4 regions of the Thioalkalivibrio sp. AKL7 genome follow, and region 4 is predicted to be linked to each of the others. Evidence: predicted binding sites of a transcription regulator. Region 4 holds the regulator's gene; each other region holds the start of a gene.
What was found. The regulator sigma-54, encoded in region 4, starts transcription at its own class of promoters, with help from an activator protein. The targets are predictions, from matches to a motif close to TGGCANGNTNCNTGCTT.
Positions count from the first base shown of each region.

Region 1 (7,229 bases), on a different contig from region 4:
CCATGATGCGCAGCTCGATCTGCGAGTAGTCGGCCGCCAGCAGCTGGTGGCCCGTCTCGGCGATGAAGGCCTGGCGGATGTGCCGCCCGGCCTCGGTGCGCACGGGGATGTTCTGCAGGTTCGGTTCCGACGACGACAGGCGTCCGGTGGCCGCGCCCGACTGGTGATAGGACGTATGCACCCGCCCGGTCTTGGGGTGGATGCGCCGGGGCAGGGTCTCGGTATAGGTACTGCGCAGCTTGGACAGCCCGCGGTGTTCCAGGATCAGGCGTGGCAGGGCGTAGTCACCCGCCATCTGTTCCAGCACGTCCTCGGCGGTCGAGGGCTGGCCCTTGGGCGTGCGCCGCAGCACCGGCAGCCCCAGGCGTTCGAACAGGATCTCCTGGATCTGCTTGGGCGAGCCGAGGTTGAACTCGCCGCCGGCCTCCTCGAAGGCCTCGCGCTCGATACGCTCCATCTCGGTCAGCAGCGCCTGGCTCTGCGCGCCGAGCTGGTCCGGGTCCACCTTTACGCCCGCGCGTTCGATGTCCGCCAGCACCGGGATCAGCGGCATCTCGATCTCGCGGTAGACGAACGCCGGGCCCTCCGCTTCCTTCAGGCGCGGCTGGAATACGGCGTCCAGTTGCAGGCAGATGTCGGCATCCTCGCCGGCGTAATCGGTGGCGATGCCGATATCCACCTCGGCGAACGGGATCTGCTTCGCGCCCTTGCCCGCCACGTCCTCGTAGTGCGTGGTCTTGTAGTCCAGGTGGCGCTCGGCCAGGGAGTCCAGGTCGTGGCGGTTGGCGCCGGCGTCCAGGCAGAAGGATTCGAGCAGGGTGTCGTCCTGGATCCCGCGCAGGGTGATGCCGTGATTCCCCAGTACGTTGCGGTCGTACTTCAGGTGATGGCCGAGCTTGCCGTAGTCCGTGGACTCCAGCCACGGCTTCAGGCGCTCCAGCGTCGCGTCGAACGGTAGCTGCGGGTCCGCATCCGGCCCGGTATGGGCGAGCGGCAGGTAGTACGCGGTACCCGGCTCGAACGCGAACGACATGCCTACCAGTTCGGCCCGCATCGCATCCAGGCTGGTGGTCTCGGTGTCGAAGGCCACGCGCTCGGCCTTGTCCAGGCGCTCCAGTAGCCCAGCGAAATCAGCCTCTTCGCGAACGGTCTGGTAGTCGCCCTTCGTCTGCGCGGGTCCGGGGTTGTCGGCGGCGGTATCGCCGTTGCCGCCCTCCAGTTCCGCGCGCCAGCGAGTGAAGCCGTAGCGGCGCACCATCTCCAGCAGGCGGTCATGGTCCGGCTCCTGGATCGCGAGGTCGTCGGGGCCGACATCCAGCGGGACATCGCGCTTGACCGTGATCAGCTCGCGCGAGGTCGGCAACCGGTCGGCGGCCGCGCGCAGGTTCTCGCCGATCTTGCCGCCGATGGCGTCGGCCTGCTCGAGGATGGTATCGAGGTCACCGTACTTCGCGATCCACTTGGCCGCAGTCTTCGGGCCGACCTTGTCGACGCCCGGGATGTTGTCGACGCTGTCGCCCATGAGCGCGAGATAGTCGACGATCTGCTCCGGGTCGACGCCGAACTTCTCCTGCACGCCGTCCGGGTCCAGGGTGACGCCGCTCATGGTGTTCACCAGCGTGATGCGGTCATCCACCAGTTGGGCGAGGTCCTTGTCGCCGGTGGAGATCACCACCGCGTGGCCGGCGCGCGCCGCCTGGTCGGCCAGGGTCGCGATCACGTCGTCGGCCTCGACACCCCCGACGCACAGCAGCGGCAGGCCCATCGCCCGGACCAGCTCGTGCAGAGGCTCGATCTGGGCCGCCAGCTCATCCGGCATCGGGGGGCGGGTGGCCTTGTATTCGGGGTAGATGTCATCGCGGAAGGTCTTGCCCTTGGCGTCGAACACCACCGCCATGTGCTCCGGCCCGTAGTCCGCGCGCAGCTTGCGCAGCATGTTGGCCACGCCAATCATCGCGCCGGTCGGGGCGCCATCCGGCGCGGTCAGTGGCGGCAGGGCGTGGAACGCGCGGAACAGGTAGGACGAGCCGTCGACCAGGACGAGGGGCGGTTGCGACATGCAGGCGGAATCCGGACAGGGAACGCGCGCCATTCTACAGGGCTGGCCGTGAGGCGCCCATTCGTGCGGGCCATTTGTATGGATACGTTTGTATGGACGCGGGGCGCCCGTTACGCTTGAGTCTCCATCCGAGGAACCCGCCGCATGAACAACCGTGAACGTGCCGAACACCCGGGCCTGCGTCCGATTGATGACTCTGCCCTGACCCGTGAAAGCTGGAAGATCTTCCAGATCATGGCGGAGTTCGTGGAGGGCTTCGAGCGCCTGGCGCACATCAAGCCCTCGGTCAGCATCTTCGGCTCTGCCCGCTTCCCCCCGGAGCATCGCTATTACCAGCTGGGCGAGACGACCGCGCGCCAGCTGTCGGATGCCGGCTTTGCGGTGGTCAGCGGCGGCGGGCCGGGCATCATGGAGGCGGCCAACAAGGGGGCCTTTGGCGGGCGCTCGCCCAGCATCGGCCTGAATATCCAGCTACCCCACGAGCAGAGTGCGAATGACTACCAGGACGTGGGGCTGGGCTTTCGCCACTTCTTTTCGCGCAAGGTGATGTTCGTGAAGTATGCATCCGCCTACGTGGTCCTGCCGGGCGGCTTTGGCACGCTGGACGAGCTGGCGGAGATCCTGACGCTGGTGCAGACCGGCAAGACCCGGCGTATTCCCGTGGTCCTCGTGGGCAGCGAGTTCTGGAAGGGGCTGCTCGACTGGTTCCAGGATACCCTGGTGGAACAGGGCACCATCGACGAGGAGGACCTGCAGCTATACTCGTTGGTAGATTCGCCGGAGGATGTGGTGAGCGCGATCTTCGAGCACTACGAGACGCGCAGCTTCGAGCCGTCCGCGGAAGAAAAGAAACGACTGATGGAGCTGTGATGATGACCCCGACCCGCCTGAGCCTGCCCCTGTCGCTGCTGGCGGCCCTGCTGCTGGTGCCCGGTTCGGCGCTGGCGCAGGAAGACCGCGAGTGGGGGGATGCCCCGCCGCCGCCGGAACTGGACGAGGCTGCCGATCCGCCGCCCCCGGTGCTGGACGAGCGCGCCCGCGAGCAGCGCTCCCTGGAAGAGGCCGACATCATCATTATCGAGCGCGATGGCGAGACGCGGCGCGAGTACCGCATGGGCGGCCAGCTGGTGATGGTCGAGGTCACGCCTGCGGTCGGCCCGACCTACTACCTGATTGATACCACCGGCGATGGCACGCTGGATGGTCGCCGCAATGAGCTGGATCCCGACTTTGTACCCCCGTCCTGGGTGATTTTCCGATGGTAATGAATGAATCCGAAATTCAGCGCTGCGGCGAGCTTGCCGACCTGGCACTGACGGCCGGTCCCGAGGGGCCGGAACTCGACGGTCGGCCGGTGCAGTGCCTGCGCCTGCCGGCTGCTGCGGCGCCGGCCCTGGAGCAGGCACTCGGTGCGGTCCCTGCTGGCTGTGGCCGTGTGATCGGCCGGGGTACGGATGATGCGGCCGGGCAGGTGGTCCTGGTGCTCGAGCGTGGCCAGGCCATTCAGGGCACGGTCGCGGCCGAGGGGCCTGGCAGCCTGGAGGCCCTGGGCGAGCGCGCGGCCGACTGGCAGGGCCGCCACACGGCCGGCGCCCTGCCCGCTGGAGACGGCTACCGCCGCGGCGTGCTGCAGCAGAGGATGCGCGAGCGTGCGGACACAATCACGTCTTCGCTGGATGCCGAATCGCGGACGATCCTGGATGCCGAACTGCATCATCAGGGGCTGTACCGTTTCGAGGACCTGCCGCTGGCGGGAAGCGTCTGGCAGACGGTCCGCATCTATCCGGAGGGCGCCGGCCTGGCCGATCTGGTCCTCCCGCCCGCGCCGGTGCCGGCCTTCTGGCAGGTCGCACGGCTCGCCCTGGCGGTCGCCGTGGATGACGCGGGGCGGCCGGATGCCGAGGGCTACCGGGCGTTGCTGTCCGGATATAACGGACGGCGGCCGTTGACCGCCATCGAGCGAGGGGCGGCGCCAACCCTGCTGCGCCTGGCTGCGCTGGACGACTGGCTTGCCGCACTGGAGGCCGGGGCCGATGGGCGCGCCGAGCGCGAACGGCTGGCGGCCCTTCAGGTAGAAGCGGCTCGCTTGCAGGGTGTCTGGGTTCGCGCCGCGGCTTGAGGGCCCAGCCGGCCCGCGCTGACGTGCGGGGCGCCTGGGCCAGTCGTTCGCAAACACAACGAGGCGGGGTCGTGGATCCGTGCCTTCCAAGGAGGAAAGCCCATGTTCCGAATCGCTGTCTGGCTGGCGTTGCCCCTGGCCGCCCTTCTCGCCCCTGCGCTCCTGAGTGCCGACGTCTATCGCTGGACCGACGATCAAGGCAATGTCCACTTCGGCGACCGCCCCCCCGAGGGGAGCCGTAGCGAATCGGTCGATGTGCGTGAGCCGATGCGGGGCGTGCCGCTGGAGGGCGCGCGTGAGATCCTCGAGCGCCCCGTGCGCCCGCGCGGTCAGCCCGAAGCGGAGGGCGCCTACCAGCGGGTCGCCATCGCGCGGCCGGGGGATGGCGAGGGCGTGCGGGCGAACGATGGCAATGTGACCGCGGAGCTCGAGATTGAACCGGCGCTTGACGCCGATGCCGGGCACCGCGTGGTCTGGTTGCTGGACGGGGAGGCCGCCGGCGAGGGGGGCTCGACGAGCGCGACATTCGAGGGCCTGAACCGCGGTGCCTATACCCTGCAGGCGCGGGTCGTGGACGAGTCGGGTCAGGAACTGGGCGCCAGCGATACCATCGAGTTCAACGTGCTGCGCATGGCCATCCCGCGCAGCCAGCAACAGCAGCAACGGCCCCAGCAGTTTCCGTCGGGCGGAGCACCGCAGGCACCGCAGGCTCCCCGGGCGCCGCAGCCGGTGACGCCTGGCCCGAATTGACGCCGGCACTCGCATAGCGCACCGAAGTGGTGCGGTTGATGCCCCAGATTGGTGCTATCATTGCACCACTCTGGGGCGTTTCGGTTTCAAGGGTGTCGGCGGCCAGGCTTCTGGTGTGACGCAGCCCTCGGCTTCAGCGTCCCGCCCGGCGATTTTCGCTTGGCGCGATTCCTGCTTGAGGCCTTTCGATGACTACGCCCGCTGCCAATCCCGGTATGACCACCCCGCCCTGGTGGGACGACCTCTCCACGGCCGTGCTGGTGACCGATGCGGAACTGCGCCTGCTCAGCCTGAACAGTGCGGCTGAGGTCCTGCTCGGGCTGAGCCGCGAACGTATCGTCGGTCACGGACTGGGGCAATGGCTCAAGCTGGACCGGAATCTGGCCAACCGCCTGCGTTCGGCGCTGACCCTGGATCAGCCGATCACGCTGCGTGCCCGTCAGATGGAGCCCCTGCGAGCCGACAGCTTCCTGGCCGACGTGATCATCACGCCACTGCACCCGGCCGGCGAGCGGCCGGGCCAGTTGCTGTTCGAACTGAACGCCATCGACCGCCACGAGCGCATCAGCCGCGAGGAACAGTTGCAGAAGCAGCAGGCGATCACCCGTGCAGTGACCCGTGGGCTGGCCCACGAGATCAAGAACCCGCTGGGCGGGCTGCGCGGCGCGGCGCAGTTGCTCGCCAGCGAGCTGGACGACTCGGGTCTCAAGGAATACACCCAGATCATCATCCGCGAGGCGGACCGCCTGCGCAGCCTGGTCGACCGCATGCTGGGGCCGAACAACATGCCGCGGCGCGAGGCCGTGAATCTGCACGAGGTCCTGGAGCACGTGCGGGGCCTGGTCAGCGTGCAACTGCCGCTGGGGCTGAAGATCCGCGGCGACTACGACCCCAGTATTCCCGACGTGCAGGCGGATCGCGACATGCTGGTGCAGGCCATCCTCAACCTGGTGCAGAACGCGGTGCATGCACTGGAAGACGGGGGGCAGATCACCCTGAGCTCGCGGATCCTGCGCCAGTACACGATCTCCGGGAAGCGCCACCGGTTGGTGGCCAAGCTGAGTGTGCGCGACAACGGCCCCGGCATCCCGGAGGAGATCCGCGAACGCATCTTTTTCCCGATGGTGACCGGGCGCGCCGAGGGCACCGGGCTGGGGCTGCCGATTGCCCAGAGCCTGATCCAGCTGCATGACGGCTTGATCGAATGCCATTCGCGCCCGGGGGCGACCTCATTCGACATCCTGCTTCCTATTGATTCCCCCCAGGGCCGGGAGGAGACGCACTGATGGAACCCATCGTCTGGATCATTGACGACGACGACTCGATTCGCTGGGTGCTGGAACGCGCCCTCCAGCGTCACGCGATCGCCGTGCGCGGCTTCGAGACCGCGGACGCTGCCTGGGCGGCGCTCGAGCGCGATCCGGTCCCGGACACCATCGTCGCCGACATCCGCATGCCGGGCCTGAACGGGCTGGATTTCCTCGCCCGCATGCAGACCCGCCCGGATCCACCGCCGGTCATCATCATGACCGCCTTCTCCGATCTGGAGAGCGCAGTGGGCGCCTACCAGACCGGGGCCTTCGAGTACCTGCCCAAGCCGTTCGACGTGGACGAGGCCGTGGCCCTGGTGCAACGCGCGCTGGAGGCGCGCCGTGCCGGGCAGGAGAACGGCCCCGCCGGTCCCGAGATCGAGGAGACCCCGATCATCGGCGAGGCTCCGGCCATGCAGGAGATGTTCCGTGCCATCGGGCGGCTCTCGCGCAGCAATATCACCGTGCTGATCAATGGCGAATCCGGCACCGGCAAGGAGCTGGTTGCCCGCGCGCTGCACCAGCACAGCCCGCGCGCCGACCAGCCGCTGATCGCGCTGAACACCGCGGCCATCCCCAAGGATCTGCTGGAGAGCGAGCTGTTCGGTCACGAACGCGGCGCGTTCACCGGGGCCAACCAGAGTCGCAAGGGCCGTTTCGAGCAGGCCGACGGCGGCACCCTGTTCCTCGACGAGATCGGCGATATGCCGTTCGATCTGCAGACGCGCTTGTTGCGCGTGCTGTCCGATGGCACGTTCTACCGTGTGGGCGGCCATACCCCGATCCGGGTGGACGTGCGCATCATCGCCGCGACCCACCAGGACCTGGAAGAACGCGTTCGCGCGGGCCTGTTCCGCGAGGATCTGTTCCACCGCCTGAACGTGATCCGCATCCACGTGCCATCGCTGCGCGAGCGCCCGGAGGACATCCCGCTGCTGGTGCAGCACTTCATGGCCGAGGTCGCTCAGGAACTGGGCGTGGAGGCCAAGAC
Region 1 is NZ_KB906950.1:194,353-201,581, forward strand. Features, by position in the region: gene polA (DNA polymerase I) at 1-2,059, opposite strand, end outside; gene G315_RS0107940 (TIGR00730 family Rossman fold protein) at 2,204-2,929, shown strand; gene G315_RS0107945 (DUF2782 domain-containing protein) at 2,929-3,324, shown strand; gene G315_RS0107950 (hypothetical protein) at 3,324-4,178, shown strand; gene G315_RS0107955 (DUF4124 domain-containing protein) at 4,281-4,928, shown strand; gene glnL (nitrogen regulation protein NR(II)) at 5,117-6,214, shown strand; gene ntrC (nitrogen regulation protein NR(I)) at 6,214-7,229, shown strand, end outside.
Region 1: a site for sigma-54 is predicted at 5,089-5,105, ahead of glnL (nitrogen regulation protein NR(II)). Genes of this name have one in related genera too.

Region 2 (7,229 bases), on a different contig from region 4:
ATCCGGCCTACCGCGAGGCCGTGCTGCCGAAGGCCGTGCGCGCCCGTGTCGCCATCGAGGCCGGCGCGACCACGACCTGGCACAAGTTCACCGGCCTCGACGGCGCGGTGTTTGGCCTGGATCGCTTCGGCGAATCCGCCCCGGGTGGTGCCCTGCTCGATTACTTCGGTTTCAAGCCGGAGAACGTCGCCCAGGTCGCACGTGACGTGCTGAACGGCTGAGCCCGAATTCGATTTCGCTTAAGCAATAAAGAGGAGACTCTCATGTCTATCAAGGTTGGTATCAACGGCTTCGGTCGTATCGGCCGCATGGCTTTCCGTGCCATCGCCAAGGATTTCCCGAACCTCCAGGTGGTCGGCATCAACGACCTGCTGGATCCGGAATACCTGGCCTACATGCTGCGTTATGACTCGGTCCATGGCCGCTTCGAAGGCGACGTCAGCGTCGACGGCAACGACCTGGTGGTGAACGGCAACCGCATCCGCCTGACCGCCGAAAAGGATCCGGCCGCGCTGAAGTGGGGCGATATCGACGCCGACATCGTGATCGAATCCACCGGTCTGTTCCTGACCGCCGAGACCGCCCAGAAGCATCTGGACGCCGGCGCCAAGAAGGTCGTGATGTCCGCGCCGTCCAAGGACGACACCCCGATGTTCGTCTTTGGCGTGAACCATGGTGAGTACGCCGGCCAGACCATGGTCTCTGCCGCGTCCTGCACCACCAACGCCCTGGCCCCGGTGGCCAAGGTGCTGAACGACAAGTTCGGCATCAAGCGTGGTCTGATGACCACCGTGCACGCCGCCACGGCGACCCAGAAGACCGTCGATGGCCCGTCCATGAAGGACTGGCGCGGGGGCCGCGGCATCCTGGAGAACATCATCCCGTCCTCCACCGGTGCCGCCAAGGCCGTGGGCAAGGTGCTGCCGGAACTGAACGGCAAGCTGACCGGCATGGCCTTCCGCGTGCCGACCTCCGACGTGTCGGTGGTCGACCTCACCGTGGAGCTCAACAGCGACGCCAACTACGACGACGTCTGCGCCGCCATGAAGAAGGCCTCCGAGGGCGAGCTGAAGGGCGTGCTGGGCTACACCGAAGACCTGGTGGTCTCCACCGACTTCCGTGGCTACACCGCCCCGTCCGTGTTTGACGCCGGCGCCGGCATCCAGCTGGACCCGACCTTCGTGAAGGTCGTCGCCTGGTACGACAACGAGTACGGCTACACCTGCAACATGCTGCGCATGGTGGAGCACGTCGCCAAGTAAGGCCGGATGGCCGGGCCCCTCGGGGTCCGGCCATTTGCATTGCCTGGGTCCAAGAGGTCTGGGGCCAGTCCCTGCGGGGGCTTGCCCGAAGCCTTTTCTCTTTCCAACCGTATTTCGAGAGGTACTCCCATGTCTGTCATCAAGATGACCGATCTCGACCTGCAGGGTCGCCGTGTGCTGGTGCGTCAGGATCTCAACGTCCCGGTGAAGGGCGGTAAGGTCACCTCCGACGCCCGTATCCGCGCGAGCCTCGAGACCGTGCAGAAGGCCCTGGACGCCGGCGCGGCCGTGATGCTGATGTCGCATCTGGGCCGCCCGACCGAGGGCGAGTTCTCCGAGGAGGACTCTCTGGCCCCGGTCGCCGAGCATATGGGTGGCCTGCTCGGTCGCGAAGTGCGCCTGGTTCGGGATTACCTCGACGGCGTGGATGCCAAGCCGGGCGAGGTGATCCTGCTCGAGAACGTGCGCTTCAACGCCGGCGAGAAGAAGGACGACGAGGCGCTGGCCAAGAAGTACGCGGCGCTGTGCGACGTGTTCGTGATGGACGCCTTCGGTACCGCCCACCGCGCCCAGGCCTCCACCCATGGCGTGGCCAAATTCGCCCCGCAGGCCTGCGCCGGCCCGTTGCTGGCCAAGGAGCTGGAGGCCCTGGGGCAGGCCCTGGAGACCCCGAAGCGCCCGCTGGTGGCAATCGTCGGTGGCTCCAAGGTCTCGACCAAGCTGACCGTGCTGGAGTCGCTGTCCAAGGTGGTCGATCAGCTGATCGTCGGTGGCGGCATCGCCAACACCTTTATCGCGGCCCAGGGCCATGGTGTCGGCAAGTCGCTGTACGAGGCGGATCTGGTCGATGAGTCCAAGCGCCTGATGGAGGCCGCCCGCGCCAAGGGCGGCGAGATCCCGGTCCCGACCGACGTGACCGTGGGCAAGGAGTTTTCCGAATCCACCCCGGCCGAGACCAAGGCCGTGGACGCCGTTGCGGACGACGACATGATCTTCGACGTCGGCCCCGAGACCGCGGCCACCTACGCCGAGGCCCTGCGCAATGCCGGCACCATCGTCTGGAACGGCCCGGTGGGCGTGTTCGAGTTCGATCAGTTCGCCGGCGGCACCAAGGCCCTGGGCGAGGCGATCGCCGAGAGCAATGCGTTCTCCATCGCCGGGGGTGGCGACACCCTGGCCGCGATCGACAAGTACAACCTGGCGGATCGCATCAGCTACATCTCCACCGGCGGCGGCGCCTTCCTCGAGTTCCTCGAGGGCAAGACCCTGCCGGCCGTCGCCATCCTGGAAGAACGGGCCAAGGGCTGAGGCCCTTGTCCTTCCCCGCTGACGGAGACACGCGCGGATGAGACGTACCAAGATCGTAGCCACGCTGGGGCCGGCAACGGACAGCGACGAGGCCATGGAGGCCATCATCCGGGCCGGTGTGGATGTGGTCCGGTTGAATTTCTCGCATGGCGATCCGGATGACCACCGCCAGCGCCTGGCGCGGCTGCGGGCCGCCTCCGAGCGCGCCGGCCGTTGCGTCGGTGTCCTGGGCGACCTGCAGGGCCCCAAGATCCGCATCGACCGCTTCCAGCAGGGCAAGGTGCAGCTGGAAGAGGGCGCGCCCTTCGCGCTGGATGCCGAGCTGGATCGCGACGCGGGCGATGCCACCCAGGTCGGCCTGACCTACAAGGACCTCCCGGACGACGTGCGCACGGACGACATCCTGCTGCTGGATGACGGTCGTATCGTGCTCAAGGTCACGGCGGTCAATGGCAGCCGGATCGAGACCACCGTCGAGGTCGGCGGCGAGCTGTCCAACAACAAGGGCATCAACCGCCAGGGCGGCGGCCTGTCTGCGCCCGCGATTACGGACAAGGACCGCGACGATATCCGCCTGGCGGCCGAGCTGCAGGTGGACTACCTGGCCGTCTCGTTCCCGCGTTCCGCCCAGGACCTGCACCTGGCGCGGGGCCTGTTGAAGGATGCCGGCTGGGAGGCCGGGATCTGCGCCAAGATCGAGCGCTCCGAGGCCTTGGAGGTGATCGACGAGATCATCGCCGCCTCGGAGGTCATCATGATCGCCCGCGGCGATCTGGGCGTGGAGATCGGTGACGCCGAGCTCCCGGGGGTGCAGAAGACCCTGATCACGCGCGCGCGCAGCCTCAATCGTCTGGTCATCACTGCGACCCAGATGATGGAGACCATGATCCAGAACCCCATCCCGACCCGCGCCGAGGTATTCGACGTGGCCAACGCGGTGCTGGACGGCACGGATGCGGTGATGCTCTCTGGCGAGACCGCGACCGGGCGTTATCCTGCGCGCGTGGTCACCAGCATGGACCGGATCTGCGAGGCTGCCGAGCGCCAGCGCGCCGCACGCCAGTCGGACCATCGCATGGATTCGACCTTCGGCCGGGTCGACGAGGCCATCGCGATGGCCACCATGTATACCGCCAACCATCTCGATGTCTCCGCGATCGCCGCGCTGACCGAGTCCGGGTCCACGGCGCTGTGGATGTCGCGCATCAGCTCGGGCATCCCGATCTACGCGCTCACCCAGCACGAATCGACCAGCCGCCGCATGACGCTTTATCGCGGCGTCTATCCGGTGACCCTGAAGCCGATCCCCGAGAGCCACGAAAGCGTGAACCGTGAGGCGGTGAACTTGCTCAAGGCCGAGGGCGTCGTGCAGGATGGCGAGTTGGTCATCATTACCAAGGGCGACCTGCAGGGCGAGCATGGCGGCACCAACGCCATGAAGATCGTGCGCGTCGGCGAACTGGCCTGAACCGCGCACCGCCCGCAGTCGCCAACCAGATAATCGACTTTTTCACTACCTCAGTCCGAATCCCGTAAGGAGGAATCCATGGCTCTAATCTCACTTCGCCAGCTTCTGGACCATGCCGCCGAGCATGGCTATGGCATGCCGGCGTACAACGCCAACAACATGGAACAGGTCCATTCGATCATGGAAGCGGCCGCTGCGGTCGACTCCCCGGTGATCATTCAGGCCTCCGCCGGTGCCCGCAAGTACGCCGGCGAGCCCTTCCTGCGCCACAACATCATCGCCGCCATCGAGCAGTACCCGGACATCCCGGTTGTGCTGCACCAGGATCACGGCTCCGAGCCGGCAGTCTGCCTGCGCTCCATCCAGTCCGGCTTCAGCTCGGTGATGATGGACGGCTCCCTGATGCCTGACATGAAGACCCCGGCTTCTTACGACTACAACCGTGACGTGACCGCCAAGGTCTCCGAGATCGCTCACGCCTGTGGCGTGTCCGTGGAAGGCGAGCTGGGTTGCCTGGGCTCCCTGGAAACCGGCATGGCCGGCGAGGAAGACGGTTCCGGCGCCGAGGGCCAGCTGTCCCACGACCAGCTGCTGACCGACCCGGACGAGGCCGCCGACTTCGTGAAGAACACCAAGTGCGACGCCCTGGCGATCGCCATCGGTACCTCCCACGGCGCCTACAAGTTCACCCGTCCGCCGACCGGTGACATCCTGGCCATCCAGCGCGTGAAGGAGATCCACGCCCGCATCCCGGATACCCATCTGGTCATGCACGGCTCCTCCTCCGTTCCGCAGGAGTGGCTGCAGATCATCAACAAGTACGGCGGCGACATGGGCGAGACCTACGGCGTGCCGGTCGAAGAGATCCAGGAAGGCATCAAGCACGGCGTGCGCAAGGTCAACATCGACACCGACCTGCGCATGGCCTCCACCGGTGCGGTGCGCAAGTTCCTGGCCGAGAACCCGAAGGAATTCGATCCGCGCAAGTTCCTGAAGGCTTCGACTGCCGCGATGAAGGACCTCTGCCAGGCCCGTTACGAGGCCTTCGGTTGCGCCGGCATGGCGTCCAAGATCAAGCCGATCTCCCTGGACGACATGGTCAAGCGCTACCTGTCCGGCGAGCTGGATCCCAAGGTCAACTGATCCTGCGGATTGCAGCACGAAAAAGGGGGCTTCGGCCCCCTTTTTTTGTGCCATGATGAATGTATTCGTTAGGGAGACGCCGACGCATTCGCGCGGCTGCGTCTCCCTTGGCCTTTCTGGAGGTTTCCACGATGCAACGACTGATCCTTGTCTGCCTGACGACGCTGGTGTTTGCCGCCATGGTGGGGAGCGCTCACGCGAACCCGTTCAGCCGCGAGATCGATCCGCAGGACATCATCGATCGCGCCCAGGCGACGGTGGAGAACATGGCCACCCACCCCGAGTACGAGTCCCTTAAAGAGGACTTGCGCGACGCCCGCGGCGTGGTGATCTTCCCGCGCGTGGCTCGCGGGGCCTTCCTGATCGGAGGCTCCGGCGGCATCGGCGTGTTCCTGGCCTGGGACGACGAGCGCGGCGATTATTCGCCGGTGGCGTTCTACTCCCTCGGTTCGGTCAGCTTCGGCATGCAGTTCGGTGGTGATGCCGCCGAGGTGGTGATGGTCGCGCGCACCCAGGATGCGGTGGACTCGATGTTCGGGTCCGCGATCCGTCTGGGGGGCGACGCCTCGGTGGCTGCCGGTCCGGTCGGCGCGGGCCGGAGTGCCACCCCGACGGCCGACTTCCTGTCCTACTCGCGGGCGCGGGGTGCCTACCTGGGCATGAGTTTGTCCGGCTCGCGCATGACGGTGCGCGACGACTTCAACGAGGCGTACTACGGCGAGTCCCAGCGCCCGGTGCATATCATCGAGACCCGCCGCGTCGACCGCGAGGGAACCCGTGCCCTGCGCGAGACCCTGGCCGGGTTCCGTGTTGACGAAGAGGAAGCCCCTGCGGCCTCCGAGGACCGCGGTCAGGAGCGTGAGTCCTCCGGCGGCGTGCGCCCGGACAACTTCGAGGTGGAGAGCTTCTGAGTCAGCGCCGCGCGGGTGATTCCTTCCGCTGACTCGATGATCGGGGGGCTCGTGCGTGAACGCAGCGCGGCCGCATTGTCGAGGCGCGGGTCGGCATCCACCCGGCGCCGGTTCAGCACGATCCCGGCCAGTTGCAGGCCGCGTCGTTCCAGGGCCTCCAGGGTCAGCAGGCAGGTGTTCAGCGTGCCCAGCCGGTCCTCCGCCACCAGCAGGACCGGCAGCCCGAGGGCCTCGGCGAGGTCCGCGTTCAGCCCATCGGCACACAGCGGCGAGTAGAAGCCCCCCGCACCCTCCACCAGCCGCGGGCCCGTGCCGTCGGGGGCGCAGGCCGCGGCCAGCTCCGCGATCGTCAGGCGCACGCCCTGGTTCGCGGCGGCCTGGTCCGGGGCGATGGCATCGGGGAAGCGCCAGGGCGTGACCTGCTCGATGGCGGCGTCCGGAAGGCCCGCCGCGCGGGTCAGGTTCATCCCGTCCTCGGGCCGCAGCCCATCCGGGCCCGGCGGGCAGCCGGATTCCACCGGCTTGCGCGGTTGTGGCCGCAGCCCACGATCCCGCCAGAGTTCCAGCAGCGCGCAGCTGACGAAGGTTTTGCCGACGCCGGTGTCGGTGCCGGTGACGAACAGGCCCTGCGGGGACGCTCCTGTCTGTGTCGGGCTCATGCGTCGCGGGTCAGGCGCTCCAGGGCCTCGCGATAGCGCGCCGCGGTCTGTTCCACCACTTCCGCGGGCAGCTCGGGGCCGGGCGCCTGCTTGTTCCAGTCCAGGGTCTCCAGGTAGTCGCGTACGTATTGCTTGTCGAAGGACTCGGGGCTGGTGCCTGGCGCGTAGCGGTCGGCCGGCCAGAAGCGCGAGGAGTCCGGGGTCAGGACCTCGTCGATCAGATGCAGGGTGCCGGCGGCATCGACGCCGAACTCGAACTTGGTGTCGGCGATGATGATGCCGCGCTCGGCCGCGTAGTCGCGCGCCATCGCGTAGATCGAGAGTGCTGCATCACGCACCTGACGCGCTCGTTCTTCGCCGATGGTCGCTACCACGGAATCGAAGTCGATATTGGCGTCGTGGTCGCCGACGTCGGCCTTGGTGCTGGGGGTGAAGATCGCCTCCGGGAGTTTCGAGGCGAGCTCCAGGCCGGCCGGGA
Region 2 is NZ_KB906950.1:287,684-294,912, forward strand. Features, by position in the region: gene tkt (transketolase) at 1-221, shown strand, start outside; gene gap (type I glyceraldehyde-3-phosphate dehydrogenase) at 264-1,262, shown strand; gene G315_RS0108375 (phosphoglycerate kinase) at 1,392-2,570, shown strand; gene pyk (pyruvate kinase) at 2,608-4,038, shown strand; gene fba (class II fructose-bisphosphate aldolase) at 4,117-5,181, shown strand; gene G315_RS0108390 (lipid-binding SYLF domain-containing protein) at 5,313-6,092, shown strand; gene bioD (dethiobiotin synthase) at 6,032-6,751, opposite strand; gene G315_RS0108400 (phosphoribosylaminoimidazolesuccinocarboxamide synthase) at 6,748-7,229, opposite strand, start outside.
Region 2: a site for sigma-54 is predicted at 5,230-5,246, ahead of G315_RS0108390 (lipid-binding SYLF domain-containing protein). Genes of this name have one in related genera too.

Region 3 (7,229 bases), on a different contig from region 4:
CTCAAGGTGGGCAACAACCTGGGCGCCAATCCGTACCACACCCTGCGCTACATCGTGATGCCCGCGATCGCCCAGGATGTGTTCGCCGGGATCCGCCTGGCGGTGGGTGTGGCCTGGATCGTACTGGTGCCGGCCGAGTACCTGGGCGTCACCTCGGGGCTGGGCTACGCCATCAACGATGCCCGCGACACCCTGGAGTACGACAAACTGGCCGCATTTGTCCTGGTCATCGGCATCATCGGCTACATGCTCGACGCCATCTGCGTACGCCTGATCAAGCGCAGCAGCTATCACGCGGAGGGCTGATCCCTCCAGGCCATGCCCGGGCCCGGCCGTTCCTGGCCGGGCCTTTTTGTGCGCCCGCAAAGCGGGCAAGCGCGACCCAACAGTGCAAGGCCCTGCCCCGCCTCGAGGCAACCGCGTCACCCCGACCCGGCCAGACGCCTCCGAACGCCCCACCAACACGTCGTTTCCGCACTGGCAGGCTTTCTGCATAACCCACGGCATGGCACTCCACCGCATATCCGATTCGACCCCACCGGACCTGGCCACCCGGGAGCAGGAGATCACCCTGCTGCTGGAGGTTGCCAAGCTCATGGGCCGCTCCGGCGACCCGGATGCCGCGATCTACCGCATCCTCGGGATGATGTCCCAGCTACTGGGGCTCAACCGCGGCCGGGTCCTGTTGCCGGATCCGAACAGCGGCCAGCTGCGCATCCGCCACGCCTACGGCCTGACCGATGCCGAGCGCGACCGCGGCAGCTACAGCCTCGGCGAGGGTGTCACCGGGCGCGTCATGAAGACCGGCCAGATCGCCCTGATCCAGGACATCGACAACGAGCCCGAATACCTCGCGCGCGCCATTGACCGTTCCACCCTGCCGCAGGAGACCGTCGCCTACATCGCCGTGCCCATCGTCCAGGACGAACACGCCATCGGCGTGCTGGGTGTGCACCGGCTGCGACGCCGCTCGCGCCAGTTCCAGGACGACCTGAACCTTCTGCGGGTGATCGCGAGCATGATCGGCCAGGTGCTGCGCATCCACCAGCTGATCGCCGAGCGCACCGCCGAGCTGGTCTCGGAGAACCGCTACCTCAAGAGTGCCCTGGATACCCAGGGCGGGCAGTACGGCATCCTCGGCGAGAGTCCGGCCCTGCGGCACGTCCTCAAGCAGGTCCACCGCATTGCGGATACCCAGGCCACCGTCCTGATCACCGGGGCCTCCGGGACTGGCAAGGAGAAGATCGCGCGCATGGTCCACCGGATCAGCCAGCGCAACGCGAAGCCGTTCATCTCCATCAACTGCGCCGCGATCCCGGCGGACCTGCTGGAATCCGAACTGTTTGGCCACGAAAAGGGGGCCTTCACCGGTGCCTCCAGCGCCAAGACCGGCAAGATCGCCCTGGCCGACGGCGGCACGCTGTTTCTGGACGAGATCGGCGACATGCCGGAGGCGTTGCAGTCGAAGATCCTGCGTGTACTGCAGGAACGGCTGGTCCAGCCCATTGGCGGCAACCGCGATCTCCCGGTGGACGTACGCATCATCGCCGCAACCCACCAGAACCTGCAGGCCGCGGTGAACGCCGGGAACTTCCGGCTCGACCTGTTCTACCGCCTGAACGTGATCCCGCTGCACATGCCGGCCCTGCGCGACCGCGCCAGCGACATCCGCCTGCTCACCCGCCACTTCCTCGACCGCTACACCCACCTGCACGGCTGGAACGTGGTCGTCGACGAGGGCGTGCTGGAACGCCTGGAGGCCTTCGACTGGCCCGGCAACATCCGCCAGCTGGAGAACGTGCTGGAGCGCGCCGTGCTGCTGTCCACGGACGGCCGCATCGGCACGCCGCTGATCGACGAGATCCTGCACGAGGAATCCCGCATCAGCCCGTTCGAGGGCGAGAGGTACAGCCTCCGCGACGAGCGTGCACCGGCACCATCGCGGCACAACGAGCCCCGAACCCTGCCCTCTTCCGGCGCGCCCTGCACCAGCGCAGTGCGCCCATATCAGCGCGTGCACGCCACCGAGGCGGAGCGCCTGAAGCGCGCGATCGAGCAGACCGGGGGCAACAAGACCCGCGCCGCGATGGACCTGGGCCTGACCCCGCGGCAATTGCGCTATCGCCTGAAAAAGCTCGGCATAGAAACCACTTAGGCCCACCACTCAGACACCAGCGGACCTTTTGTCCCCTTCGTCGACAATGTCGACCAATGGTCCGATCTCCCGGCACTCGCGCGCCGCCCTGGCGGCCCATTCCCCACGCTTGGCATGGCACCTGCAATGACCCTCGACATGCGCGGCAACGATGCCCGCATCGATTCGACCCACGAGGAGAGCCGACCATGCCGACCAAGAGTCTTCACGATCCCTTCGACGCCAACGCCGACCTGCGCCACGGCTCCAGCTGCCGCCACGGGCACACCGGTCCCGGCAGCTGCAGCTGCTTCGACACCGCGTCCCCGGACCTGGAAGAAAAACTGGAACGACGCGCCACCCATGAGCCCGTTCAGGCCGACGCCCACACCAACGGCGAAGACCTGAGCGACGAGGCCATGGTCGATCGCGCCGTGGAAAGCGCCATCGTCCGCGGCATGTTCGGCCACAACGAGATCAACCGCCGCCGCTTCCTGCAGATGATCGGGGGCGGCACGGTGGCCGCGGCCCTGGGCTCCATCCTGCCGCTGGACAAGGTCAAGGCCGCAATCAAGGACGGTGGCCCGCTGGAAAAGACCAAGCTGCGCGTCGGCTTCGTCCCGATCACCTGCGCCACGCCGATCATCATGGCCCACCCGATGGGCTTCTACGAGCGCCATGGCCTGGACGTCGACGTGATCAAGACCGCCGGCTGGGCGGTGGCCCGCGACATGTCGCTGTCCGGTGAGTACGACGCCTCGCACATGCTCTCGCCCATGCCGCTGTCGATGACCCTGGGCTCCGGCTCCTCGCGCGAGCACTACATCATGCCGGCGGTGGAGAACATCAACGGCCAGGCCATCACCCTGCACAACAAGCACAAGGACAAGCGCGATCCGAAGGACTGGAAGGGCTTCACCTTTGCCGTGCCCTTCGAGTACTCGATGCACAACTTCCTGCTCCGCTACTACGTCGCGGAACACGGGCTGGATCCGGATCGCGACATCAGCATCCGCGTCGTCCCGCCGCCGGAGATGGTCGCCAACCTGCGTGCCGAGAACGTCGATGGCTATCTGGCCCCCGACCCCTTCAACCAGCGCGCGGTCTGGGACGGCATCGGCTTCATTCACATGCTGACCAAGGAGATCTGGGACGGCCACCCGTGCTGCGCCTTCGCCTGTTCGGCCGCCTTCGCCGACGAGCACCCGAACACCTTCGGCGCGCTGTTCCGCGCGTTGATCGAGGCCACCCAGTACAGCTCGGATATCAACAACCGCGCCGAGATCGCTGAGGCCATCTCCCCGCGCGCCTATCTCAACCAGCCCAAATCGGTGGTGGAACAGGTGCTGACCGGCCGCTATGCCGACGGCCTGGGCGAGGTCAAGAACGACCCGCACCGGATCGACTTCGACCCCTTCCCCTGGCACTCGATGGCTACCTGGATCCTTACCCAGATGAAGCGCTGGGGCTATGTGGATCGCGACTTCGACTACAACCGCCTGGCGGAAGACGTCTTCCTCGCCAGCGAGTGCGCCGAAGTGATGACCGAGCTGGGCTACGAAGCGCCGAGCGACACCTACAAGAACTTCGAGATCATGGGGAAGGTGTTCGACTACACCGACCCGGAAGGCTATCTCGACAGCTTCGACATCCGCAGGAGCTAAGCCATGTTGAGCAATCTCAACTTCCGGGCGACCGTCCTCTCGCTGGTGATGCTCGTGGTCTTCCTGGGCGTGTGGCAGCTGGCCACCGCCCCGGAGGTCCTCGCGCCGCAGCAGGGCGAGCTGAGCGAATACGAACAACTGATGGGGGGCGGGACCGATCGCAGTTCCAGCAGCGGCATCCCGGCCCCCACCCAGGTGTTCAGCCACGCCTTCAGCGAACTGAGCAACCCGTTCTACGACGCGGGCCCGAACGACAAGGGCATCGGCATCCAGCTGGCCTACTCAATCTACCGGGTCCTGCTGGGCTTTGCCCTGGCCGCGCTGATCGCGATCCCGCTCGGCTTCGTGATCGGCATGTCGCCGCTGCTGAACAAGGCGTTCGATCCGTACATCCAGATCCTCAAGCCGATCTCGCCCCTGGCCTGGATGCCGCTCGCCCTGTTCGTGATCCGCGACTCGAACATGTCGGCGATCTTCGTGATCTTCATCTGCTCGATCTGGCCGATGCTCGTGAACACCGCCTACGGCGTCGCCTCGGTGCGCAATGACTGGCTGAACGTGGCCAAGACCCACCAACTGTCGAACCTGCGCACCGCGTTCACCGTGATCCTGCCTGCCGCGGCCCCGACCATCCTCACCGGCATGCGCATCTCCATCGGCATCGCCTGGCTGGTCATCGTCGCCGCGGAGATGCTCGTGGGCGGCACCGGCATCGGCTACTACATCTGGAACGAGTGGAACAACCTCGATCTCGCCAGCGTGATCTTCGCGATCATCATGATCGGCATCGTCGGCTTCCTGCTGGATGCCTCCCTCGCCCAGGCCACCAAATTCGTGCGCTACGCCGACTGAGTCGGCGCAGCCCAACCAGGAGACCTATCATGAGCAAGGGATTCCTCGAAATCGAGAACCTGAGCCAGCGCTTCCCGCAGCCCGACTCCAGCGAACTGATGACCGTGTTCGAGGGCGTCGACGTGACCATCAACAAGGGCGAGTTCGTCTGCCTGATCGGTCACTCCGGCTGCGGCAAGTCCACCATCCTGAACGTGCTCGCCGGTCTGGCCACACCGACCGACGGCAACGTGATCATGGACAACAAGGAGATTACCGGCCCCAGCCTCGACCAGGGCGTGATCTTCCAGAACCACAGCCTGCTGCCGTGGCTGTCGGCGCGCGACAACGTGATGTTCGCGGTGCGCGCCCGCTGGCCGAACTGGAGCAAGGCGAAACGCCTGGAACACGCCGAGCGCTACCTGCACATGGTGGGCCTGGACCACGCCATGGACCGCAAGCCCTCGCAACTCTCCGGCGGCATGCGCCAGCGCGTCGGCATCGCCCGGGCCTTCGCCATCGAACCCAAGCTGCTGCTGATGGACGAGCCGTTCGGAGCCCTGGACGCCCTGACCCGCGGGGTCATCCAGGAGGAGCTGCTGAAGATCTGGTCGGAGACCCACCAGACCGTGTTCATGATCACCCACGACGTGGACGAGGCGATCCTGCTTGCCGACCGCGTGCTGCTGATGACCAACGGGCCGCATGCCCAGGTCGCCGAGTCGGTGAAGATCGACATCCCCCGGCCGCGGGAGCGCGCCAGTCTGCATCAGCAGGAGGCCTACTACCCGATCCGCAACCACCTGGTCGACTTCCTCGTGAACGGCGCCAAGGAGATGTCGGCCAAGGCCCAGGCGGGCGCCGCCCGCGGTGACAACCCGCGCCACAGCCCGCGCATCGTCAACCCGGCCAAGCCCGAGGCCAACCCGGAACCCGGTCCGCGCATGGTTCGCGCGGTCTGACCCCCAGTCCATCCATCGCATTCAAGGAGCACAGTAATGAGTCTCAGCAAGAGCGCCATGACCACCACCATCCTCGAGGCCAAGGAGAACCGCGGAACCACCTGGGCCGCGATCGCCGAGGCCACCGGGCTGCACGAGGTCTACGTGACCTCCGCCTGCTACGGCATGAACCACCTGGAGGGTAACCAGGCCGACAAGCTGGCGACCTTCCTCGGCCTCGGCCCCGAGGTCTCGCAGGCGCTGCAGGCCTTCCCGCACAAGACCTGGGACAAGACCATCCCCACCGACCCGGTGCTCTATCGCTTCTACGAGGCGATCAACGTCTACGGCGACACCATGAAGGCGCTGATCCACGAAAAGTTCGGTGACGGCATCATGAGCGCCATCGATTTCACCATGGATATCGACAAGGTCGAGGACCCCAAGGGCGACCGTGTGAAGATCACCTGGAACGGCAAATTCCTGCCCTACAAGAGCTGGTAGCGTGTCCCATCGGTCACGCGGCGGCCAGGCGCGCCGCGTGACCGCCCCTTCCCGCGAGCCGGTATCCCAGCGCCCGTTCGCGCCCCAACGTGTACGGCAAGTCCCTTCGCATAGTAGGCTCTTGCCGATGCGCCATCCATCCACCCTGCCCCGTCTGCTGATCCTGCTGGTCAGCCTGTCCGTTGCCGCCCCCGCAATGGCGGCAGACAGTGACGGCGCCAGCGTATACACCATCGGCGTGCTGGCCTTTCGCGATGCCGAAGAGACCACGGCCCAGTGGCAACCCACAGCCGACTACCTGAGCACGCAGGTCGACGCGGCCGAATTTCGCATTCAGGCACTTAACTATCCGGACCTGGAGCAGGCCGTCGCCACCGGGGACGTCGATTTCGTCCTCACCAACACCGGCCATTACGTGCGCCTGGAGGCGCAACAAGGCATCACCCGCCTGGCCACCCTCATCGCCGAGGAGCAAGGCCAGCCCATTCGTCAGTTTGGCGGGACGATCCTGGTCCTCGACGAACGCAATGACCTCCAGTCACTGGACGACCTTCGCGGGCAACGGTTGCTGGCGGTGGAAGAAGACTCTCTGGGCGGTTGGCTGGCCGGTTACGGGGCCCTGCGCAACGCTGGCGTGGATCCGTTCGAGGACCTGGCGTCGGTTCACTACACGGGCATGCCCCACTACCGGGTGCTCGAGGGCTTGCTAACCGGCGAGGCCGACGCCGGCATGGTGCGCACCGGCGTGCTGGAGGAACGGCTGCAATCGGGCGACCTGCCCGCCGACACCCTGCGCGTACTGGCGCCCCGCAAGACAGCGGGGTTTCCATTTGCCCACTCCACCCGGCTTTACCCTGAATGGCCGTTCTCGCGTCTTGGACACACCCCTGACCAACTGGCCGAAGCCGTCACAATCGCCCTGCTGAGCCTGCCCGCGGATCACCCCGCGGCGCGTGAAGGCGGCTACCACGGCTGGTCGGCCCCGTTGTCCTACGCAGCGGTACACGAACTCCTGGAAGAACTCGGCTACCCGCCCTACGACCGCACCGTGGCAATCAGCCTGCGCGCCTACTGGGAGGCCCGGCCGGAGGTCCTCCTCGGCTTCATGGCGGGGTTATTGCTGCTGAGCGGGTTGGCTGCGCTCTACTACCGGCG
Region 3 is NZ_KB906947.1:608,480-615,708, forward strand. Features, by position in the region: gene G315_RS0102770 (ABC transporter permease) at 1-306, shown strand, start outside; gene G315_RS0102775 (sigma-54-dependent Fis family transcriptional regulator) at 506-2,155, shown strand; gene G315_RS0102780 (CmpA/NrtA family ABC transporter substrate-binding protein) at 2,344-3,798, shown strand; gene ntrB (nitrate ABC transporter permease) at 3,802-4,650, shown strand; gene G315_RS0102790 (ABC transporter ATP-binding protein) at 4,680-5,591, shown strand; gene cynS (cyanase) at 5,628-6,074, shown strand; gene G315_RS0102800 (bifunctional diguanylate cyclase/phosphodiesterase) at 6,202-7,229, shown strand, end outside.
Region 3: a site for sigma-54 is predicted at 2,266-2,282, ahead of G315_RS0102780 (CmpA/NrtA family ABC transporter substrate-binding protein). Genes of this name have one in related genera too.

Region 4 (7,229 bases):
CTGCAGCGCACCGGTCACGACCCCGCCGAAGCGGCCTTCATGGGCGACGACATCGTGGATCTTCCAGCGATGCAGCGGGTCGGGCTCGGGATCGCGGTCGGCGACGCCCACCCGCTGGTGCGCCAGCATGCCCAGTGGGTGACCGAAGCCCATGGTGGGCGCGGGGCCGTGCGCGAGGCCTGCGAGGGCCTGCTGGCCGCGCAGGGCCGGCTCGACGCGCTGTTCGAGACCTACCTGAACGGATGAGCCGCAGGATTCGCAGCCGACTCGGATGGGCCCTGGCCGTGCTCGCATTCGCAGCCGCGCCCCTGGCGCAGGCCGAGTTGAGCCCGCCCGAGGGCGAGGTCACGCTGCAGATTGACGGCTTCACCCTGCATGCCACCGGCGACGACGGCGAACTGAGCCATCGGCTGCGCGGCACCCGCCTGCGCGAGTTCGGCCGTGACGGCCCCCAGTGGGTGGACGACCCGGACCTCGACCTGTTCGCCGAGGGCGGTATCGAATGGCGCTGGACCGCCCCGGCCGCGCTGCATCAACCGGCAGCCGCGACCCTGGACCTGGTGGGCCCTACCCACGGCGTACAGCCGCCCCGCGGCGAACGCGTGGAGACCATCATCGATTCGCGGGATGTTCGCGTCGCCACCGACACCATGGTCGCCACTTCGGATGCCCTTTCCACCCTGAACCAGCCGGGCCTGTTCCAGCGCGGCACCGGTCTGCGCGTGGACTCGCGAGGGGATACCATAGAGTTGTTCCATGACGTGTACTCGCTCTACAGCGAGACGAGCGAGGAGGATCCCGCGCATGACCCCGAATCCCCATAGCCTTCGCCACCGTCCGGGCCAACCGGGTGCCCGCGTGGCGGCGCTCCTGCTGCTCGCCCTGCTGGCCACGCCCGCGCTCGCCCAGCAGGGCTCGGGCCCGGCGCTGCCGGTGGAGATCACTGCCGACCGCGCGGAGATGGACGAACGCCAGGGGCTGGGGACCTACACCGGCGACGTGATCGTGATCCGCGGCGACATGACCCTGGAGGCCGACAAGGTCTACGTGCGCACCCGCGATCGCCGCCCCTACGAAATGGAGGCCCACGGCGAGCCGGCACGCCTCGAATCACCCGATCCGGAAACCGGAGAGATGCGCATTGCCACCGCCCTGCGCATCGACTACCTGCTGAACGAAGACCGCATGATCCTCACCGACCAGGCCCATGTGATCACCACCAGCGAGGAGGCGCGCGGCAAGCGCATCACCTACGACCTGACGACCGACGTGATCGAGGCCGAACGCGGCGAAGGCGACAGCGAGCGCGTGCGCATCACCATCCAGCCGCGCGACGACGAATGAACGCCACCGCCCCCAGCCCATCCGCCACATCGGCACAAACCAACGACCGCCTGATCGGACGCGAGCTGACCAAGCGCTACGGCCAGCGCACGGTGCTGGACCAGGTGGACGTCGACCTCGCGCCCGGCGAGGTGGTCGGCCTGCTGGGCCCGAACGGGGCCGGCAAGACCACCTGCTTCTACAGCCTGGTCGGGCTGATCCGCCCCAATGCCGGGCGCATCACCCTGGGCGAGCGCGATATCACCCGCGCCCCCATCCACGTGCGCGCGCGCGCCGGCCTCGGCTACCTGCCGCAGGAGGCCTCGATCTTTCGCCGCCTGAGCGTGTGGGACAACCTGCAGGCCGTGCTCGAGCTGCGCCCCGGGCTGGATCGCCACGAGCGCCGCCGCATTGGCGATGCGCTGATCGAGGAGTTCCAGCTCGAGACCGTGCGCCACAGCCCGGGCATCGCGCTGTCCGGCGGCGAACGGCGCCGCGCCGAGATCGCCCGCGCCCTGGCCGGGGATCCGAAGTTCATCTGCCTGGACGAGCCCTTCGCCGGGGTGGACCCGATCTCGGTGGGCGACATCCAGGACGTGATTCGGCATCTCGCCCAGCGCGGCATCGGCGTACTGATCTCCGATCACAACGTGCGCGAGACCCTCGGCATCTGCCACAGGGCCTATATTCTTAGCGAAGGCCGCCTGCTGGCCGCCGGGACACCGGACGAGCTGCTGGCCGATCCCCAGGTGCGCCGGGTCTATCTCGGCGAGAACTTCCGCCTGTGAAAGCGCCCCACATGCGGCCCGGTCGGTGCACAAACCACAAGGCAGGCTTTAAGATTCCATCAATGCCCACCCTCGCCCCGCATACCCGATGCTGAAACCCGGCCTGAATCTGCAGCTGGGTCAGACGCTGACCATGACCCCGCAACTGCAGCAGGCGATCCGCCTGTTGCAGCTGTCCACGCTCGAGCTCCAGGTGGAGATCCAGCAGGCGCTGGAGAGCAACCCCATGCTCGAACAGGTCGAGGACGAAGAGGCCGAGGCCGACACCGAGCGCCTGAACCAGGACGGCGAGCTGGTGGAAGGCGATCGCATGGAGGCCACCACCACCAGCGACGACGTGATCCCCGAGGAACTGACGACCGACAGCCGCTGGGACGACATCTACGAGCCGGCCCCGACACCCAACAAGGGCGTGGATGACCGCGACCCGCTGGAAAACACCAGCGACGACGACGGTGAGGGCCTGCAGGATCACCTGCTGTGGCAGCTGCATCTGAGCCATCTGACACCGCGCGACCAGCGCATCGGGGCGGCCCTGATCGACGCCATCAGCCCCGACGGCTATCTCGAGGGCGACCTCGACACCCTGGCCGAGACCATCAGCCGAGGCGAGGATGAAACCGTCGGCGTCGACGAGGTCGAGGCAGTGCTCCACTGGATTCAGCAGTGCGACCCGCTGGGGGTCGGCGCGCGCAACCTGCGGGAGTGCCTGGAGATCCAGCTACGCGAACTGGCCCCGGACGCCCCGGCCCGCGAGGCCGCACGGGCGATCCTGGAACACGGCATGGACAGCCTGGGCAAGCGCGACTACAAGGCCCTGCAGCGCCAGTCCGGCGTACGCGACCCGGACGAACTGGCCCGCGCACTGGATCTGATCCGCACCCTGAACCCGCGCCCCGGCGCACAGATCAGCTCCGCCACCTCGGAATACGTAGTCCCGGATGTCTACGTGCGCCACACCACCGAGGGCTGGCGCGTGGATCTAAACCCGGAGATCGCACCGCGCATCCGCATCAACGACCTCTACGCCGGCATGGTGCGCCAAGTCTCGGATGCCCGCGACAGCGCCTTTATGCGCGATCAGCTGCAGGAGGCACGCTGGTTCCTGAAGAGCCTGCACAGCCGCAACGACACCCTGCTGCGGGTCGCCGAGGCGATCGTCCATCGCCAGCAGGGCTTTCTCGAGCATGGCGACGTCGCGATGCAGCCATTGATCCTGCGCGACATTGCCGAGACCCTGGAGATGCACGAATCGACCATCTCGCGGGTTACCACGCAGAAATACATGCACACCCCGCGCGGGGTCTTCGAGTTCAAGTATTTCTTCTCCAGCCATGTCGGCACGAACGATGGCGGCGAGTGTTCCGCCACCGCCATCCGTGCCATGATTCGCGAATTGATTGGCGACGAACCCCCGAACAAGCCGCTCAGCGATGCCCGGCTCGCCCAGGTCCTGTCGGACCGGGGCATCAACGTAGCGCGCCGCACCGTGGCCAAGTACCGCGAGGCGATGCACATCCCTTCATCCAGCGAACGCCGGCAGATGGCCTCGATGCCCACCGGCAGCAAGTAACCAAGGAGTCCTGACCATGCAGATCAACCTGACCGGCCACCACGTGGACATCACCGACGCCCTGCGCGACTACGTCAACGAGAAGTTCGCGAAGCTGGAGCGCCACTTCGACAAGGTCATCGACGTCCACGTCGTGCTGACCCACGAGAAGACCCGGAATCAGCACAACCAGGCCGAAGCGAATCTCCAGGTCAGCGGCAATCACATCCACGCCGAGGCCTCTCACGAGGACATGTATGCCGCGATCGACGCGCTGATCGACAAAGTCGACCGTCAGCTGATCAAGCACAAGGAAAAGGTCAAGGATCACCACCGCGCCGAAGGTGCCCAGCGCAACCGCGAGCAGGCCTCCTGATCCATGACGATTGCCGAGCTGATCACCTCCGAGCGCATTGGCCTGCAACCCGAGTGTTCCAGCCAGAAACGGGCCCTGGAGGCCCTGGCGGACCTCCTCGCCGGCGGAGGTGACGGCACGGGACCGGGGAGCAACGCGATCTTCGAGGCCCTGTCCGCGCGCGAAAAACTCGGATCCACCGGTCTCGGCCATGGGGTTGCGATTCCCCATGGCCGCCTGGCCGATCTCGAGGCGCCGCGCGTGGCCGTGCTGCGCCTGGACAAGGGCGTCGACTTCGACGCCATGGATCACGAGCCGGTCGATATCCTGATCGCACTGCTGGTCCCGGAGGCCGCCACCGGCGACCACCTCGACCTGCTGGCCCAGCTCGCCCGCGGCCTGTCGCAGCCAGACACCATCGGAGCGCTGCGCCGGGCCGGGGATGCGACGGCCCTGGAACAGGAACTCGTGCGCCGCTTCAGCGAGGACTAAGCCCGTGGAACCCGCCGCCAGCCGCGATTCCGGCGCGCAGCGTCTGCCATGAACGAGGCGCTGGGAGAAGGCGGGATCGCCCGCGACATCAACGTGGAGAGCCTGATCCAGGCCATGGGAAACCGCCTGGATCTTCGCTTCGTACACGGCGAACACGCAGCACCCGACCGCAAGCTGGTCGGCGACGACGGGGACGACCTGCCGCTGGCCGGCCATCTCAACCTGATCCGGCCCAACCGCATCCAGATCATCGGCGACTTCGAGGCCCGCTACATCTCCAGCCTCAGCGCCACCCAGTGCAACGACCTGATCCTGGAGATGGCCCGCACTGGGACCACCGCGGTGATCTTCGCCGAGGACACCTGTCCGTTCTCGGAGATGCCCGACGCCCCGCAGGAGGCGCTGCCGCTGATCCTGTGCTCCAGCACCAGCAGTCACGAGATCATCTCGCTGCTGCGCTATTTCCTGCAGCAGCGCCTGGCCCATTTCGAGGTGCGCCACGGCGTGTTCATGGAGATCCTCGGGATCGGGGTGCTGATCAGCGGCGCCTCCAGCGTCGGCAAGAGCGAGGTCGCACTGGAACTGATCTCGCGCGGGCATCGCCTGATCGCCGACGATGCCCCCGAGTTCGCGCGCATTGCGCCCGACATCGTGCGCGGCCACTGCCCGGCCCTGCTCCAGGACCTGCTCGAGGTGCGCGGTCTTGGGGTGCTCAACATCCGCGCCATGTACGGCGATTCCGCGATCAAGGGCGGCAAGTACCTGCGCCTGATCATCGACCTGCGCGATCATGGCGAACCCTCGCCGGTCCCCGATGACCGGCTGAACGGGCGCCGCGGCGAGATCGATATCCTCGGCCTGCGCGTCCCCTTGATCAGCCTGCCGATCGCGCCGGGGCGCAACATCGCGGTGATGATCGAGGCGGCCGTGCGCAACCACATGCTGCACATGCAGGGCTATATCGCTGGCGACGACCTGCGCGCACGCCAGCGCCGCCAGATGAGCGGCGAGACGGAGGAGCCGCCCTACCATCGCGCGGTGCCCGCCACTACGGTCCCCAACCCGGACCCGGAGGGCTGAATCGGCCATGCGCCTGCTAATCGTCAGTGGCCTGTCCGGGTCCGGCAAGACCGTGGCCCTGCACACCCTGGAGGATGCCGGCTACTTCTGCGTCGACAACCTCCCACTGCCGCTGCTGCCGGACCTGATTAATCAGGTCCGGCAGGGCCACTACGACACCGAGACCGACCGCCATCTGGCCGTGGGCGTGGATGTGCGCAGCGGCCTGGAGGCCCTGGAGGGGTTCTCCGATCTCCTGGCGCAACTACGGGCGGACGGGGTGCAGGTGGAGGTCCTGTTCCTGCAGGCGGCCAGCGAGGTGCTGCTGCGGCGCTACCATCTGACCCGCCGACGCCACCCGCTGGCGCGCGACGGCGTGCCACTGGTCGAGGCCATCGACCGCGAACGCGAGTGGCTGGGCCATGTAGCGGCGGAGGCCGATCTGACGGTCGACACCTCGCGCCTGTCGATGCACGATCTGGCCCGCACCCTGCGCGACCGCATAGGCGAGCGCGGGGAACACGAGCTATCCCTGCAGTTTCAGTCTTTCGGCTTCAAACACGGCGCACCGCTGGATTCCGACTTCGTGTTCGACGTGCGCTGCTTGCCCAATCCGCACTACGAAAGCGATCTGGCCGCCCTGACCGGTCGCGACCCGCCCGTGTGCGAGTTCCTTGAGCGGCACGCGGAGGTCGCGGCCATGTTCGACAGCATCCAGGGCTTCCTGTCGCAGTGGCTGCCGCGCCTGCTGGACGATCACCGCAGCTACGTAACCGTCTCCATCGGCTGTACCGGCGGGCAACACCGCTCGGTGTATCTGGTGGAGCGGCTTGCGGAGGCGTGGCAGGATCGGGAACATGTTACTGTTAGCACCCGTCACCGCGAGCTGGGGAAACAGTAACCACTGGACGCGGGACGAGGGCCTTCTGGAACCCGCAATCGGAGCAGATCCATGGGCGTTGGTCTCATTCTGATCACGCATCAAAACCTGGGCGATACCCTGCTGCAGACCGCGCAGAGCATGCTCGGGGGCCTGCCCGAGGACTGCGAGTCCATGGCGATGTCCCAGAACGACGACCCCGACGAGGTCCTGGCCCGCGCCCGCGAGCGCCTGGCGACCCTCGACAGCGGCTCGGGGGTGCTCGTTCTGACCGACATGTTTGGCTCCACGCCTTCCAACGTGGCGATTCGTGTCGCCCGGGGTGCAAATGCCCGCGTGATCGCCGGCGCCAACCTGCCGATGCTCATCCGCGTGCTCAACTATCAACACCTCCCCCTGACCGAACTGGTCAACAAGGCCCTTTCGGGCGGCCATGACGGGATTCTCCTCTGCGATCAGGAGTGCAGCGATGCCGCAGCGCGTAGTCCCCATCGTTAATCGCCTGGGGATGCACGCGCGCGCCGCGGCCAAGTTCGTCAGCCTGGCCAGCAAGTTCGCCGCGGACGTCTCCGTCTCCCGCAACCAGCAGGAGGTGAATGGCAAGAGCATCATGGGCGTGATGATGCTGGCCGCCGCCCAGGGCAGCGAGATCACCATCGAGGCCGAAGGCAAGGATGCGCCGGAGGCGCTGGATGCACTCGCAGAGTTGGTTGCCGATCGTTTCGGCGAAGAGGCCTGAACCTCCGAGTCCCGCCCGCCTCGGTCAACAACCACCATCCC
Region 4 is NZ_KB906948.1:346,316-353,544, reverse strand. Features, by position in the region: gene G315_RS0104570 (HAD family hydrolase) at 1-246, shown strand, start outside; gene lptC (LPS export ABC transporter periplasmic protein LptC) at 285-824, shown strand; gene lptA (lipopolysaccharide transport periplasmic protein LptA) at 805-1,344, shown strand; gene lptB (LPS export ABC transporter ATP-binding protein) at 1,341-2,111, shown strand; gene G315_RS0104550 (RNA polymerase factor sigma-54) at 2,200-3,684, shown strand; gene hpf (ribosome hibernation-promoting factor, HPF/YfiA family) at 3,701-4,039, shown strand; gene G315_RS0104540 (PTS sugar transporter subunit IIA) at 4,043-4,510, shown strand; gene hprK (HPr(Ser) kinase/phosphatase) at 4,559-5,590, shown strand; gene rapZ (RNase adapter RapZ) at 5,598-6,470, shown strand; gene G315_RS0104525 (PTS sugar transporter subunit IIA) at 6,522-6,947, shown strand; gene G315_RS0104520 (HPr family phosphocarrier protein) at 6,919-7,188, shown strand.